DNA from 3 places in the Streptomyces sp. NBC_00094 genome. Region 3 is predicted to be linked to each of the others. Evidence: riboswitches for the same ligand, from Rfam matches in the RefSeq annotation. Region 3 holds a riboswitch; each other region holds the start of a gene.
What was found. A riboswitch is a leader RNA that binds a small molecule or an ion and turns the genes downstream of it on or off. The one in region 3 is predicted to bind cyclic di-AMP.
Positions count from the first base shown of each region.

Region 1: another riboswitch for cyclic di-AMP. It lies ahead of OG580_RS19080 (M23 family metallopeptidase); the one in region 3 lies ahead of OG580_RS35010 (LysM peptidoglycan-binding domain-containing protein).
Region 2: another riboswitch for cyclic di-AMP. It lies ahead of OG580_RS30485 (LysM peptidoglycan-binding domain-containing M23 family metallopeptidase); the one in region 3 lies ahead of OG580_RS35010 (LysM peptidoglycan-binding domain-containing protein).

Region 1 covers NZ_JAPEMB010000001.1:4,328,846-4,332,792, reverse strand. Annotated here, with positions in the region: gene OG580_RS19085 (aldo/keto reductase) at 1-646, opposite strand, end outside; gene OG580_RS19080 (M23 family metallopeptidase) at 709-1,872, opposite strand; cyclic di-AMP (ydaO/yuaA leader) riboswitch at 1,884-2,030, opposite strand; gene OG580_RS19075 (PP2C family protein-serine/threonine phosphatase) at 2,233-3,432, opposite strand; gene OG580_RS19070 (MFS transporter) at 3,579-3,947, opposite strand, start outside.
Region 2 covers NZ_JAPEMB010000001.1:6,828,736-6,832,682, forward strand. Annotated here, with positions in the region: gene OG580_RS30480 (tyrosine-protein phosphatase) at 1-728, opposite strand, end outside; cyclic di-AMP (ydaO/yuaA leader) riboswitch at 1,090-1,279, shown strand; gene OG580_RS30485 (LysM peptidoglycan-binding domain-containing M23 family metallopeptidase) at 1,284-2,306, shown strand; gene OG580_RS30490 (SGNH/GDSL hydrolase family protein) at 2,501-3,295, shown strand; gene OG580_RS30495 (STM4011 family radical SAM protein) at 3,282-3,947, opposite strand, start outside.
Region 3 covers NZ_JAPEMB010000001.1:7,938,168-7,942,114, forward strand. Annotated here, with positions in the region: gene OG580_RS35005 (phosphoribosyltransferase family protein) at 1-1,045, shown strand, start outside; gene OG580_RS35010 (LysM peptidoglycan-binding domain-containing protein) at 1,039-1,950, opposite strand; cyclic di-AMP (ydaO/yuaA leader) riboswitch at 1,952-2,138, opposite strand; gene OG580_RS35015 (hypothetical protein) at 2,516-3,175, shown strand; gene OG580_RS35020 (phosphocholine-specific phospholipase C) at 3,368-3,947, opposite strand, start outside.

The sequences.
Region 1 (3,947 bases), 3.6 Mb from region 3:
CGGAGGCGAGCCCGTAGTACGGGACGGCGGAGAGTCCGGCGCTCTCTACGGTCTCCAGGAGCGGGCCCTCGTAGGTGTCGCGGGAGACCAGGTTGTAGTGCGGCTGGAGCGCCACGTACCGGGCGAGGCCCTCGGCCTCCGCGAAGTCGAGCGAGGCGCGCAGCCGCTCGGGGGAGATGTTGGAGGCGGCGACGGCCCGCACGGTGCCGTCCTTCACGAGCTGGTCGAGAGCGGTGACGATCTCCTCGACCGGGACCGTCTCGTCGTCGAAGTGCGTGTAGTACAGGTCGATGTGGTCGGTGCCGAGGCGGCGCAGCGACTCCTCTACGCCCGCCTTGATGGTGGTGGCGGAGAGCCCCTTGAAGTGGGGGTGGGCGCCGACCTTCGTGGCGACGACGATGTCGTCGCGGTTGCCCCGGGAGGCGAGCCAGCGGCCGATGACGGTCTCGGACTCGCCGCCCTCGTTGCCCTCGGCCCAGGCGGAGTACATGTCCGCGGTGTCGACGAAGTTGCCGCCGGCGGCGGCGTAGGCGTCGAGGACGGCGAAGGACTGCGCCTCGTCGGCGGTCCAGCCGAAGACGTTGCCGCCGAGGGCGAGCGGGAAGACGTGCAGGTCGGAGGAGCCCAGCGGGCGGAGGGAGGCCATGAGGTGGTCAACCCTCCGCGACGCCGGGACTATTCCGTTCGGTCCCTCGGGACCTCAGGGCGTCAGATCGAGAGGCCCTTGGAACGGAGCCAGGCCGCCGGGTCGATGCCGTCGCCGCCGCCGGGGTGGATCTCCAGGTGGAGGTGCGCGCCGCTGACGTTGCCGGTGGCGCCGACGCGGCCGATCGTCTCGCCGGTGGTCACGGTCTGGCCCGCGCCCACCGTCATCGAGGAGAGGTGGGCGTACCAGACCTCGGTGCCGTCCTCCAGCTCCAGGACGATCCGGTAACCGTAGGAGCCGGACCAGCCCGCCGACTTGACGGTGCCGCTGTGGACCGCCTTGAGCGGGGTGCCCGTGGGGGCGGCGAAGTCGAGACCCGTGTGGTAGCCGGAGGACCACATCGAGCCGGACTGCATGTAGGTGGCGCTGATGCTGTACGAGGAGAGGGGCATCGAGTAGCTCGCGGCGAGCTGGGCGAGGCGCTCGGCCTCCGCCGCCGCGGCCTGCCGCTCGGCCTCCGCCTTGGCTTCCGCCTCCGCCTTGGCCTTGGCTTCCGCCTCGGCCTTCGCCTTCGCCTCGGCGGCCGCCTTCTCCGCGGCTTCGGCCTTGGCAGCGGCCTCGGCCGCGGCCTTCTCGGCCGCCGCCTTCTCCGCCGCGGCCTTCTCGGCGGCGTCGGCGGTGGCCTGCTGCTGTTCGGCCTGCTGGAGGATGCGGGCGCGCAGGACCTCGCCGGCGTCGGTGGTGCCGACCGTGGTCCGGGTGGTGTCGGTGGCCTGGGCCGTCCGGACGGTGCCGTCGGTGTTCTCGCCGGCCGGGGTGACGTACGTGGCGGCGGTCAGCGGGTTCGCGTTGGCGCCGGTCCCCTCGGCGTAGTCGCGGTACTGCTCGTCGCTGTCGTCCGCGAAGAACTCGCCGACGCCGGGGAGGTCCTTGGCGTCCGGGAGGTCGAGGTCCGGGAGGTCGGGGAGCGATATCGCCACCGGCGGCTTGTCCTGCGCGGTGGCGAGGCCGCCCGCACCGACGGCCGCGATGACGCCGACGCCGAGCACGGTGGAGGAGCGGGCGAAGTTCGAGCGCTGCTTGACGACCCGGTGCCGGCCGCCGGAGCGGCTCTCGGCGCGGAGGGAGCCCTCGGTGGGGTTCCACTCGGTGTCCGGAGCGGCAGGACCCGCACCGCCACCGAAAGCATCGAAGGGGGCTTCGGGTGCGGGGGTGTTGGACGCCACGAAGGCGCGCTCCTTTCCTTCCTTCTCGCCTACCGGGTTAGCTGACGGGTTCGGAGCAGGAAGGTCTCCTACGGGCACGGTCGCACAGGTGCGAAAGGCCCGATTCACCCCAAGTAGTGGTTCCCCGGTTCCTTTTCAGGATTCGGCGCGTGCGCACGGTGCCGCCTCTTGCGACGGCTGGGACGACCGCGCTGCGTTATCGAACGTTAATAGACAGGGGGTCCCGATTCCAAGCCGTTCCCGGTGATCGTTCATTGAATTGGTGGGGAATCGCCCGAGTTGACCCCCCTTCAGAAAAGGCATGGCCGAACCGCCGCGATCTGACGTTATGTCAATTGTTATCGCAGTGACACCCCTCGACTACGCCTGGTGACCGGGCTCGCCCGGCGGCACCACCGTCATCGTCCGGCGCCTCTCCGGCTGCCCCGTCGCCGGCCTGCTCACCGCGAGCAGCGCCATGTCGTCCGTCGACCCGCCACCCGTGTGGAGCCGTACGTCGTCCACGAGCGCGTCGAGCAGCTCCTCCGGCCCCGGGAAGATCCGCCCGGCGAGCCGCTCCGCCGGGTCGTAGAAGACGCCCGCCGCGTTCCGCGCCTCGGAGAGGCCGTCCGTGTAGAACAGCAGCGTCGCGCCCTGCGGGTACGGCCGCTCCTCCGCCCGGTCGGGCCACGCCGCCAGCTCGCCCATGCCGAGCGGCAGCGCCGACTCCGCCGGATCCAGGACGTCCAGGCCCCCGTCCACGTACAGCAACAGCGGCGGCGGATGACCGCGGTTGACGACCCGTACGACCCCGGCGTCGCCCTCGCCCCGGCGCGGGATCTCCGCCAGGACGGCCGTGGTGAACCCCTCGAAGGCGTCGAGCCCGTCCCTGCGGGTCCCCTCCCGGGCCAGCGCCCGTTCGAGGCGCTGCGCCACGCCCTCCAGGCTCCGCTCCTGCTCGGCCGCCTCGCGGAAGGCCCCGATCACGACGGCGACGGCCTCGACCGCCTCCATCCCCTTGCCCCGTACGTCCCCGACCACGAGCCGCACCCCGTGCGGGGTGTCCTGCACCGCGAACAGGTCACCGCCGATGAACGCGTCCGCCTGCGCCGCCTCGTACCGCGCCGCGCACTGCAGCCCGCCGATCCGCTCGGCAGGCATCGGCAGCACCGCCTTCTGCGCGGTCTCCGCGATGACCCGCGCCGAGGCCAGCCGCTCGCCGCTGCGCCGCACGACCCGGTTGACGAGCATCGCGAGCACGGAGACGGTCACGACGGTGAGGGTCTCGGTGAGGGCCGAGACCTCGGTGGCGGTGCCGTTGTAGAGGTGCAGCCCGATCGAGGCGAGGACGGCGGCGATCCCGGTGACCAGGGTCGTGAGCGTCGAGAAGAAGGGCGCGGCGATCAGCGGCGCGGCGGAGAAGAGCGGCGCGGCGGTGTACGAGGGCGGCGTCGACACGTCGAAGGCGACCCCGCCGATGATGAGCAACGTGGGCAGCGCACGGAGGAAACGCCGGGCACCGCCGTACGGGCCGCCGCGCCCGCCGCCCGCCGCGCCCGCTGGTTTGAGGGGGTGCCCCACCTGTGCTCTCCTGACCCGTCCGTACGGGCTGCGCTGTCCGTACCGGCCGCGGTCTCCGTACCGGCCGCGGCCTCCGTACCGCGTCCTCCCAGGGTGGCCGCCGCCGCACCCGGCGGCGACCTCCACGGGGCCGACTGGCGTATCCCCTAGGCGGCGTCCCCGGCCCCCGCCCCGACCCCCGCCCCCGCCTCCGCGAGGCGGCCGCCGCGGGCCAGGAGGGCCACCGCCGCCGCGCACACGAGACCGACCGCGCACAGCGCCAGCCACGGCACCGCCGACCACCCCGTGACGTCGAGCAGCGCGCCCGTCCCCAGGTTCCCGAGGGTGATCCCGATCCCGCAGACGGTGTTGTAGAGCCCGTAGTGGGTGGCCACCCAGCGCCCCCGGGCGAGGGCGACGACGGTGTCCATCTCGTACGGGTAGAGCACCGCGTTCGCGACGGCCAGGACCGCCGCGCAGAGCAGCAGCCCCACCGCGCCCCGGCCCAGGGCCGCCGGGACCAGGAACGCCCCGCC
Region 2 (3,947 bases), 1.1 Mb from region 3:
GTCGCCTCGATCGTCTCCAGGGCGGCCCGCAGGTACTCCGCCCGCGCGTCGAAGAGCGGGCTCAGCAGCTCCATCACCTCGGGCGACATCGCGTCCGCGGAGGTGGAGCTGCGGCGCACCTTGTAGCGGCGGTGCGGGTCGTTCGACTTCACGTAGTCGGCCTCGATCGCCTCCCGCTCGACCCCGAGGGCGAGCAGCGTGATGGCGATGGAGAGGCCGGCCCGGTCCTTGCCCGCGGCGCAGTGCATCAGGGCCGGGACGCTCTCCTCCGCCATGGCGTGCAGGATCCGGCTGTGCTCCGAGGTCCGCTCGATCACCATCTTCCGGTACGAGTCGGACATTCGGGTCGCCGCCTTGTCGTCGCCCAGGATCTCCCGCAGCTGGGCGATGTCGCCGTCGCGCACCAGCTTCCAGAACTCCTTGCCGTCGGCCGGGTCGTTGAGCGGTATGTTCACGTTCCGCACGCCGGGGAGTTCGACGTCCGCGCCCTCGATCCTGACGTCGGCCTCGTTGCGGAAGTCGAAGACGGTGTGCAGGCCCAGCGAGGCGAGGAAGGCGGCGTCCGCCTCGGTCGCGTGGGCCAGGTGGCCGCTGCGGAAGAGGCGACCGGGCCGCACGGCGCGCCCGTCCGTCGTCGGCAGGCCGCCCACGTCCCGGAAGTTGCGGACCTCCGCCAGCTCGGGCTCGTTCGCTTCGGTGGGCGGGACCTGCGGCAGCTGCTGCGTCACGGATGCTCCTGGGTGTCGACGTTCGGGCGCCCGATGCGAGATCGGTTCCTAGGGCAATCATCCAGGTGGGGAGGGGGTAGCGCACCCCCTCGGACGGGAATGGGCGATCTGTCCGAAATGGGATGTTGGGTAGAACAAGCCCTGTTTGAGGGTGAGATGACGGGGTGCCGCGTGAGCAGGGTCATAGAGGTGACGGATCGTGGCTGACGGCCCGGAGCAAATCCCGTACGGAAAAAGGAAATCGAAGGACCGTCATCGACGGAGGGTGACCGGATTTCCGCCCGGAATTCGACCGAGGTAATGCCGGGCGATATTTACGGCTTGTTCGCTCCGACCCCACTCGTCTAGCGTCACCGTCAATCCGGTCGGACCGCCGAATCCTGCCACCGTCCGGAATCCGCACTCATCCCGAACGTGGCAGGAGCGGGGGACCCAGGAAGTACGCCGGTCCCGCGACGCAGGACGGCTTTGGGGTGAAGCCGCGTGAGAACGCGGCCGGGCATCTCCAGTCCGAACCCGACAGCTCACCTCGTAGGCGCCGGAGAGGAATTCGTCATGCCCGCGAACGGTAAGCACCGCCGCCCCAAGATCAACCCCATCACGCGTGGAATCGTCGCCGCCGGTACCGGAGGTGCCGTCGTCGCCCTTCCGCTCTTCGGTGCGACCGCCGCCCACGCCGTCGAGCCGGCCGCCCCGGCCGCCGTGTCGGGCCAGGTCGTGGCCGTCGCCGCTCAGGCGAAGGCCCCCGCCGCCCTCCAGGCCGCGCCCGCCGCCGCCGTGAAGGCCGCGCCGACGACGTACTCCGTCGTCAGCGGCGACTACCTGTCGAAGATCGCCACCGAGCACCACCTCTCGGGCGGCTGGCAGAAGCTGTACGAGGACAACCGCCAGGTCGTCGGTGAGAACCCCTCGCTGATCCTGCCCGGCATGAAGCTCACCCTCGGCGCCAAGAGCACCGCGGCCGCCACTCCGAAGAGCGCCGCGCCCAAGGCCGCCGCCCCGAAGAGCACGCCGAAGAGCAGCCCGAAGAGCAGCAAGAGCAGCTCCTCGCAGGGCTCCGGCGACGAGACCCGCGCCTCCCGCAGCAGCGAGCGCTCCTCCGCCCCGACCTCCACCGCCGCCCAGTCGGACGCGTCGACCTCGTCGCGCTCCACCGGCTCCTCCGCCTCCGCTTCCGGCTGGGTCTCCCCGGTCAGCGGCGGCATCTCCACCCCGTACCGCGCCTCCGGCTCCATGTGGTCCTCCGGCTACCACACCGGTGTCGACTTCATCGCCTCCTCCGGTACGACCGTCCGCGCCGTCGGCGCCGGCACCGTCGTCTCGGCCGGCTGGAGCGGCGCCTACGGCAACGAGGTCGTCATCCAGCACGCCGACGGCAGCTACTCGCAGTACGCGCACCTCTCCTCCCTCGCCATCTCCTCCGGCCAGTCCGTGAGCGGTGGCCAGCAGATCGGCCTCTCCGGCTCCACCGGCAACTCCACCGGACCGCACCTCCACTTCGAGATCCGCACCTCGCCGAGCTACGGCTCCGACGTGGACCCGCTCGCGTACCTGCGCCAGCACGGCGTCTCCATCTGAGACCCCTCGCTCGAACGACGGCCCGGCACTCCTGTGCCGGGCCGTCGGCGTTTCCTGCCGGGCCTTCGGCGTTCCTGACACATTCCGAGACCTATTCCGGCTTGGCGGAATCTTTATCGGTGGCATATCTCACGCTCCGTCAACCCTTCCTTACGGTCGCGTAGGTCACAGCCGAAAGGGAAGGATGTGCTCCCGTGGCAGACGATTCGAGATCAACAGACAAGAACGCATTCGGGTCGTACGCGGCGATCGGTGACAGCTTCACCGAGGGCGTCGGAGACCCCGGGCCCGACGGGACGTATGTCGGCTGGGCGGACCGTTTCGCGGTCCTGCTCGCCGACCAGCTGCCGGAGCACGACGCCTTCCGCTACGCCAACCTGGCCGTACGCGGGCGCCTTCTCGATCAGATCGTGGCGGAACAGGTCCCCCGGGCGAAGGAACTCGCCCCCGACCTGGTGACCTTCTGTGCCGGCGGCAACGACATCATCCGTCCCGGCACGGACCCCGACGACGTGGCCGAGCGCTTCGAGCGCGCCGTCGCGGACCTGACCTCCGCCGTCGGCACCGTGATGGTGACCACCGGCTTCGACACCCGTGACATCCCCGTGCTCCGGCACCTGCGCGGCAAGATCGCCACCTACACCGCCCACGTCCGGTCCATCGCGGACCGCTACGACTGCCCGGTGCTCGACCTGTGGTCCCTCAAGTCGGTCCAGGACCTGCAGGCCTGGGACGACGACCGGCTGCACCTCTCGCCCGACGGCCACACCCGGGTCGCCCTGCGCGCCGCGCAGGTCCTCGGCATGCCCGTGCCCGCGGACCCGGACCAGCCGTGGCCGCCGCGCCCCCCGCGCGGCACGCTGGAGGTGCGCCGCGACGACATCCACTGGGCCAAGGAGTACCTCGTGCCCTGGATCGGACGCAGGCTGCGGGGCGAGAGCTCGGGCGACCACGTCGAGGCCAAGCGCCCCGACCTCATGCCTCTCTGAGAGCCGCTCCGAGAGCGCTTCCGAGAGGTCTTCCGAGAGGTCTTCCGAGAGGCGACGGACCGCCGGCCGGGATCCGCTCCAGGACCCCGCCGGCGAACACGTCGTACAGCGGCAGCGTCTCCAGATGGACGTAGCCGATGTGACAGTCGCAGACGCCGAGGGGGCAGGCCCGGGGCCGGAGCGCGGCGCGGTACGAGCCGTCGTACAGGTTGCCCAGCTCGGCCTTGACGAAGTGGCAGCGCCGCACCGTCCCCTCGCCGTCCACCGAGATCACCGACTCGCCGGTACGGCACGGCAGCCCCGCCGAGCGGTGCGGCCGTCTGCTGTACGGGAAGAGCGGATCGATTCCCGTCCACTCCTCGGCCTCCGCGTCCGTGTACGTGTGCCCCTCGGCCGCGTTCACCCAGAGGTAGACGTGCGGCGGCAGGTCGGCGCGCAGCCGGCGGGCGTCCTCCCGGTGCTCGGGCAGGCCGACCACGCCGACGCTGAACCGGATGCCCCGGTCCGACAGCTCGCGGCACTTGCCGAGGAACCGCTCGTACGGCGTCTGGCCCGGGTGGTACGTGCACCAGAGGGCCACGCTCTCCGGGTCCGCCTCCGCCAGCCAGTCGGTGCGGCAGCTCAGATTGGTCTGGATCGCCACCCGCTCGAC
Region 3 (3,947 bases):
GGTGCTGCGCGAGACCGGGGTGGGGGAGCGGGACCTCGCGGCCGTGGAGAAGCGCGAGAGTGTCGAGCTCGAACAGCGCACTCGTCGCTACCGGGGTGGCCGGGAGCCCGTGCCGTTGGACGGCAGGACGGTCGTCATCGTCGACGACGGGCTCGCCACGGGCGCCACGGCCCTGGCCGCCTGCCGGGTGGTCCGTGCCAAGGGGGCCGCGCGGATCGTCCTCGCGGTGCCGGTCGCGCCGCACGGCTGGACCACTCGCCTCGGGGGCGAGGCAGACGAGACCGTCAGCGTCCGCGAGCCCGACTTCTTCTACGCGATCGGCCAGTTCTACGGGGACTTCTCGCAGACGTCCGACGCGGAGGTGCTCGCCTGTCTCGATCGGATCCGGGCCGTGCAGGGGCCCGTCGTCCGGGACTGGGACGTGCGGATCCCGGCGACCGGGGCAACCCTCGCCGGGCGGCTCGCCGTGCCCGACGGAGCGGCGGGCATCGTCCTGTTCGCCCATGGAAGCGGCAGCAGCCGGCACAGCCCGCGCAACCGGTCGGTCGCGGACGCCCTGAACAAGGCGGGCCTGGGAACGCTGCTGTTCGACCTGCTCACCGAGGCCGAGGCGGTCGACCGGGCGCATGTCTTCGACACCCCGCTCCTCGCCGGCCGACTCGTGAGCGCCACGGAGTGGCTGGCCGCCCGACCCGAGAGCGCCGGGTTGCCGCTCGGCTACTTCGGGGCGAGCACGGGCGCGGCCGCCGCGCTGTGGGCGGCGGCCGATCCGGGCTCCGGCGTCGCCGCCGTCGTCTCGCGCGGGGGCAGGCCCGACCTGGCGGGCGACCGCCTGGCCGGGGTGCGCGCCCCGACCCTCCTCGTGGTGGGCGGCCGGGACGCGCTCGTGCTGGACCTCAACCGGCGGGCGCAGTCACTGCTGCGCTGCGAGAACCGGCTGACCGTCGTGGAGGGCGCCACCCATCTCTTCGAGGAGCCAGGTGCCCTGGAGGAGGTGGCGGAGCTCGCCACCTCCTGGTTCGCGGGGCACTTCCGGCCTCAGTAGGCCCCGTTGACGTTGTCGATGGAGCCGTAGCGGTCGGCCGCGTAGTTGCAGGCGGCCGTGATGTTGGCGACCGGGTCGAACAGGTCGGTGGACGTGCCCGGCACGTGGTAGGCGTCGAAGGTCGGCTGGATCACCTGGAGCAGGCCCTTCGAGGGGGTGCCGGCCGCGGCGTTGGAGTCCCAGAGGTTGATGGCCTGGGGGTTGCCCGAGGACTCGCGCATGACGTTGCGGAGGATTCCGTCGTACGAACCGGGGATGCCGTGCTGCGCCATGATGGCCAGCGACTCCCGGATCCAGCCGTCGAGGTTGTCGGGGTACTGGGTGGCGGCCGCCGGGGCCGCCTGGACGGCGGGGGCGGCGGCGGGGGCGGGGGCGGCGGCGGGGGCGGCCTGCGCCGCGGAGGCGCCCGACGTACCGGTGGCCGGGGCCGCGCGGCGCTCGGAGCGGCTCGCGCGGTCGGTCGTGGCGGAGCTCTTCTTCCGGGCGTTCTCCGGCGCGGGGGCGGCCTTCGCGGAATTCCGACGAATCGTCAGTTCGAGACCGGGGTGAATGAGTGACGGATTGTCACCCACGGCCGCCTTGTTGGCCCGGTAAATCGACTTCCAGCCGCCCTGAATTCCCTTCTTCCGGGCGATCAGGGAAAGCGAGTCGCCGCTCACCACGGTGTACGTGCGGGTGGCGGCGGGCGCGGTCGGCGCGGACGGTGCCGCGAGAGCCGCGGGTGCCGCGACAGCGGCGGTCGGCGCGGTCGTGGCGGCCTTCGGTGCGGCCGAGACGGTCTCGGCGCCGGCCGTGGCGGGGACGATCAGCGGCAGAGCGAGGGCGACTCCGCCTGTGCCTGCGAGTGCGAGGCCACGGGAGACGGTGTGGCGGCGGGGGCGGCGGTGCTTACCGTGAGCAGGCATGACGGTTCCTCTCCGGCGCCTGCGGGGTGAGCTGTCGGGTTCGGACGGGAGATGTCCGGCCGCGAGCACGCGGCTTCACCCCGAGCCGTTCCGGATTCCGGACCGGCGAATTCGTGGGTCCCCCGCTCCTGCCGTCGGGTGAAATGGGAGGTGTTTCAAGCGGCGGCAGGATTAGGCGTTCCGCTCGAATGGGGGTGACCGTAGGCCAGTAATGCGGCGGATAACAAGGGGAGAGGATCCGCTTCTCGGGGGAAAGGATCACCGAATTCCGGTAATTCAAGATCGACCGAGCTCCGGGCCCACCGAACTTCCGTGCGCGGTACGGCCTCCGGGTGTTCTGGTCCGTGGCCGGGTGCGGGAAAAGTGAACCGCATCACCCGGCGAACAATGTCCGAATATGCGATGTAATTCCGTTGGTGAGCAAATGGGCGGAAATTGACCCTGATGGGCCCTTCGCTCGCGTGGGAGTGCGGCAGGCGTGAGGCGGGTGCGCCCGAGTGGCTAAAAGTCGCAAACCAGACATTCTTCTTGAAAGATGGGATCCACCCGACCCAGGAGTCCCACGATGTCGCCCACGCCCACGACCACCCCGCCCAGCCCTGACGCCCTCGATCGCGAGGCGGCCGCCCTCTTCGAGAGCGCCACCTGGCAGCGCATCGTCACGGACTGGACCACCCCCACACGGGAACCCGCACCGGAAGTCGCGGGGGAACCCGGGTGGAGACCCACGCTGGAACCCGGGCCGGAGCGAGCCGACTGGCGGGCCCTGCTCTCCGTGCCCGTGGACCGGCTCGTGGCCGACGCGCTCGACGCGCTGCCGCCGCCGGCTCCGGCCGAGCGCCGGCTGCCCGGGCGGATCGGAGCCGTACTCCCGGACCGTCTCCATGCCTGGCGCCGCATCGGCCGGGCCGAGCTGCGACCCTCGGTGCACCTGGGTTACGCGCGTCTGGTGCTCACGGAATGGGGCTGGCAGAACGCCCCGTACAAGCTGCGCGACGTCCGGGGGGCCCGGTGCGTCTGCGGCGCCCTCCTCGCCGCCCACCGCCTCGGCTACGGGAGCGCGGACACCATGAACGAGGCGGCGGCCTGGATCATGACCGAGCTGCGGTCGCAGGGGTGGCGCGAGCTGATCGGACCGTGGAACCGGGCCCCCGGCCGGACGGCCGCCGACGCGGTGGGCCTCCTCGACGCCACGATCCGCCGCGCCGAGCTCGCCGGTCGCTGACGCACCCTACGACCACTGATGAACCCGCCCGGACGCTGATGAACCCGCCCGGACGCCGACGAACCCGCCCGGACGCCGACGCAGCCGCCGGTCGCCGACGTACCCCCGGCCACTCAGGCACTCGCCGGGCGACGGTCTCGACCGTCGCCCGGCAGTCGGCTGCCTCCCGAAAGCGGCGGAGGTCGGCCGGGGTCAGCCGGTGACGCTCGGGGCTCCGGACTCGATGTGACCCGTGTACCGACGCGACCAGGTGCCGTCGATGTCGGCGAGGATCGTGAAGTCGTACCAGCCGCCGTTGTAGGCCACCGCGTTGAAGTAGTCCTCGCGGCTGGAGTTCGCCGGAACCGTGTACGTCCACGGCCCGTCCGAGCGGTAGGCGTTCGAGCGGATCGTGAAGGTCACCGGTCCGGCCGAGGTGTTGGTCATCTTCAGCCACAGGGCCGTCCGGCCCGACCCTGCCTCGGGCGCGAACCGGGCCGCGACCTCCACGGCCTTGCCCGCCTTGGACGCGTCACCGATGAAACGCCGCAGGAAGCGGTTGGGGCCCATCATCGAGATGTCGTACTTCCCGGAGCCGTGTCCCAGCCCGATGTTGAAGTAGTCGGAGGCCGTGCCGCCCGGGTCGACGGTGTACTGCCAGGCCGCCGTGTCGCGGTGCTGGTGCGGGTGGATGGAGAAGTGCGCCGCCCGCTTGGCTTCGGCCCCCTGGTTCGTCATCGAGAACCAGGCCAGGATCTTGCCCGCGGACCCGAACTCGAACCGGTCGAGGTTG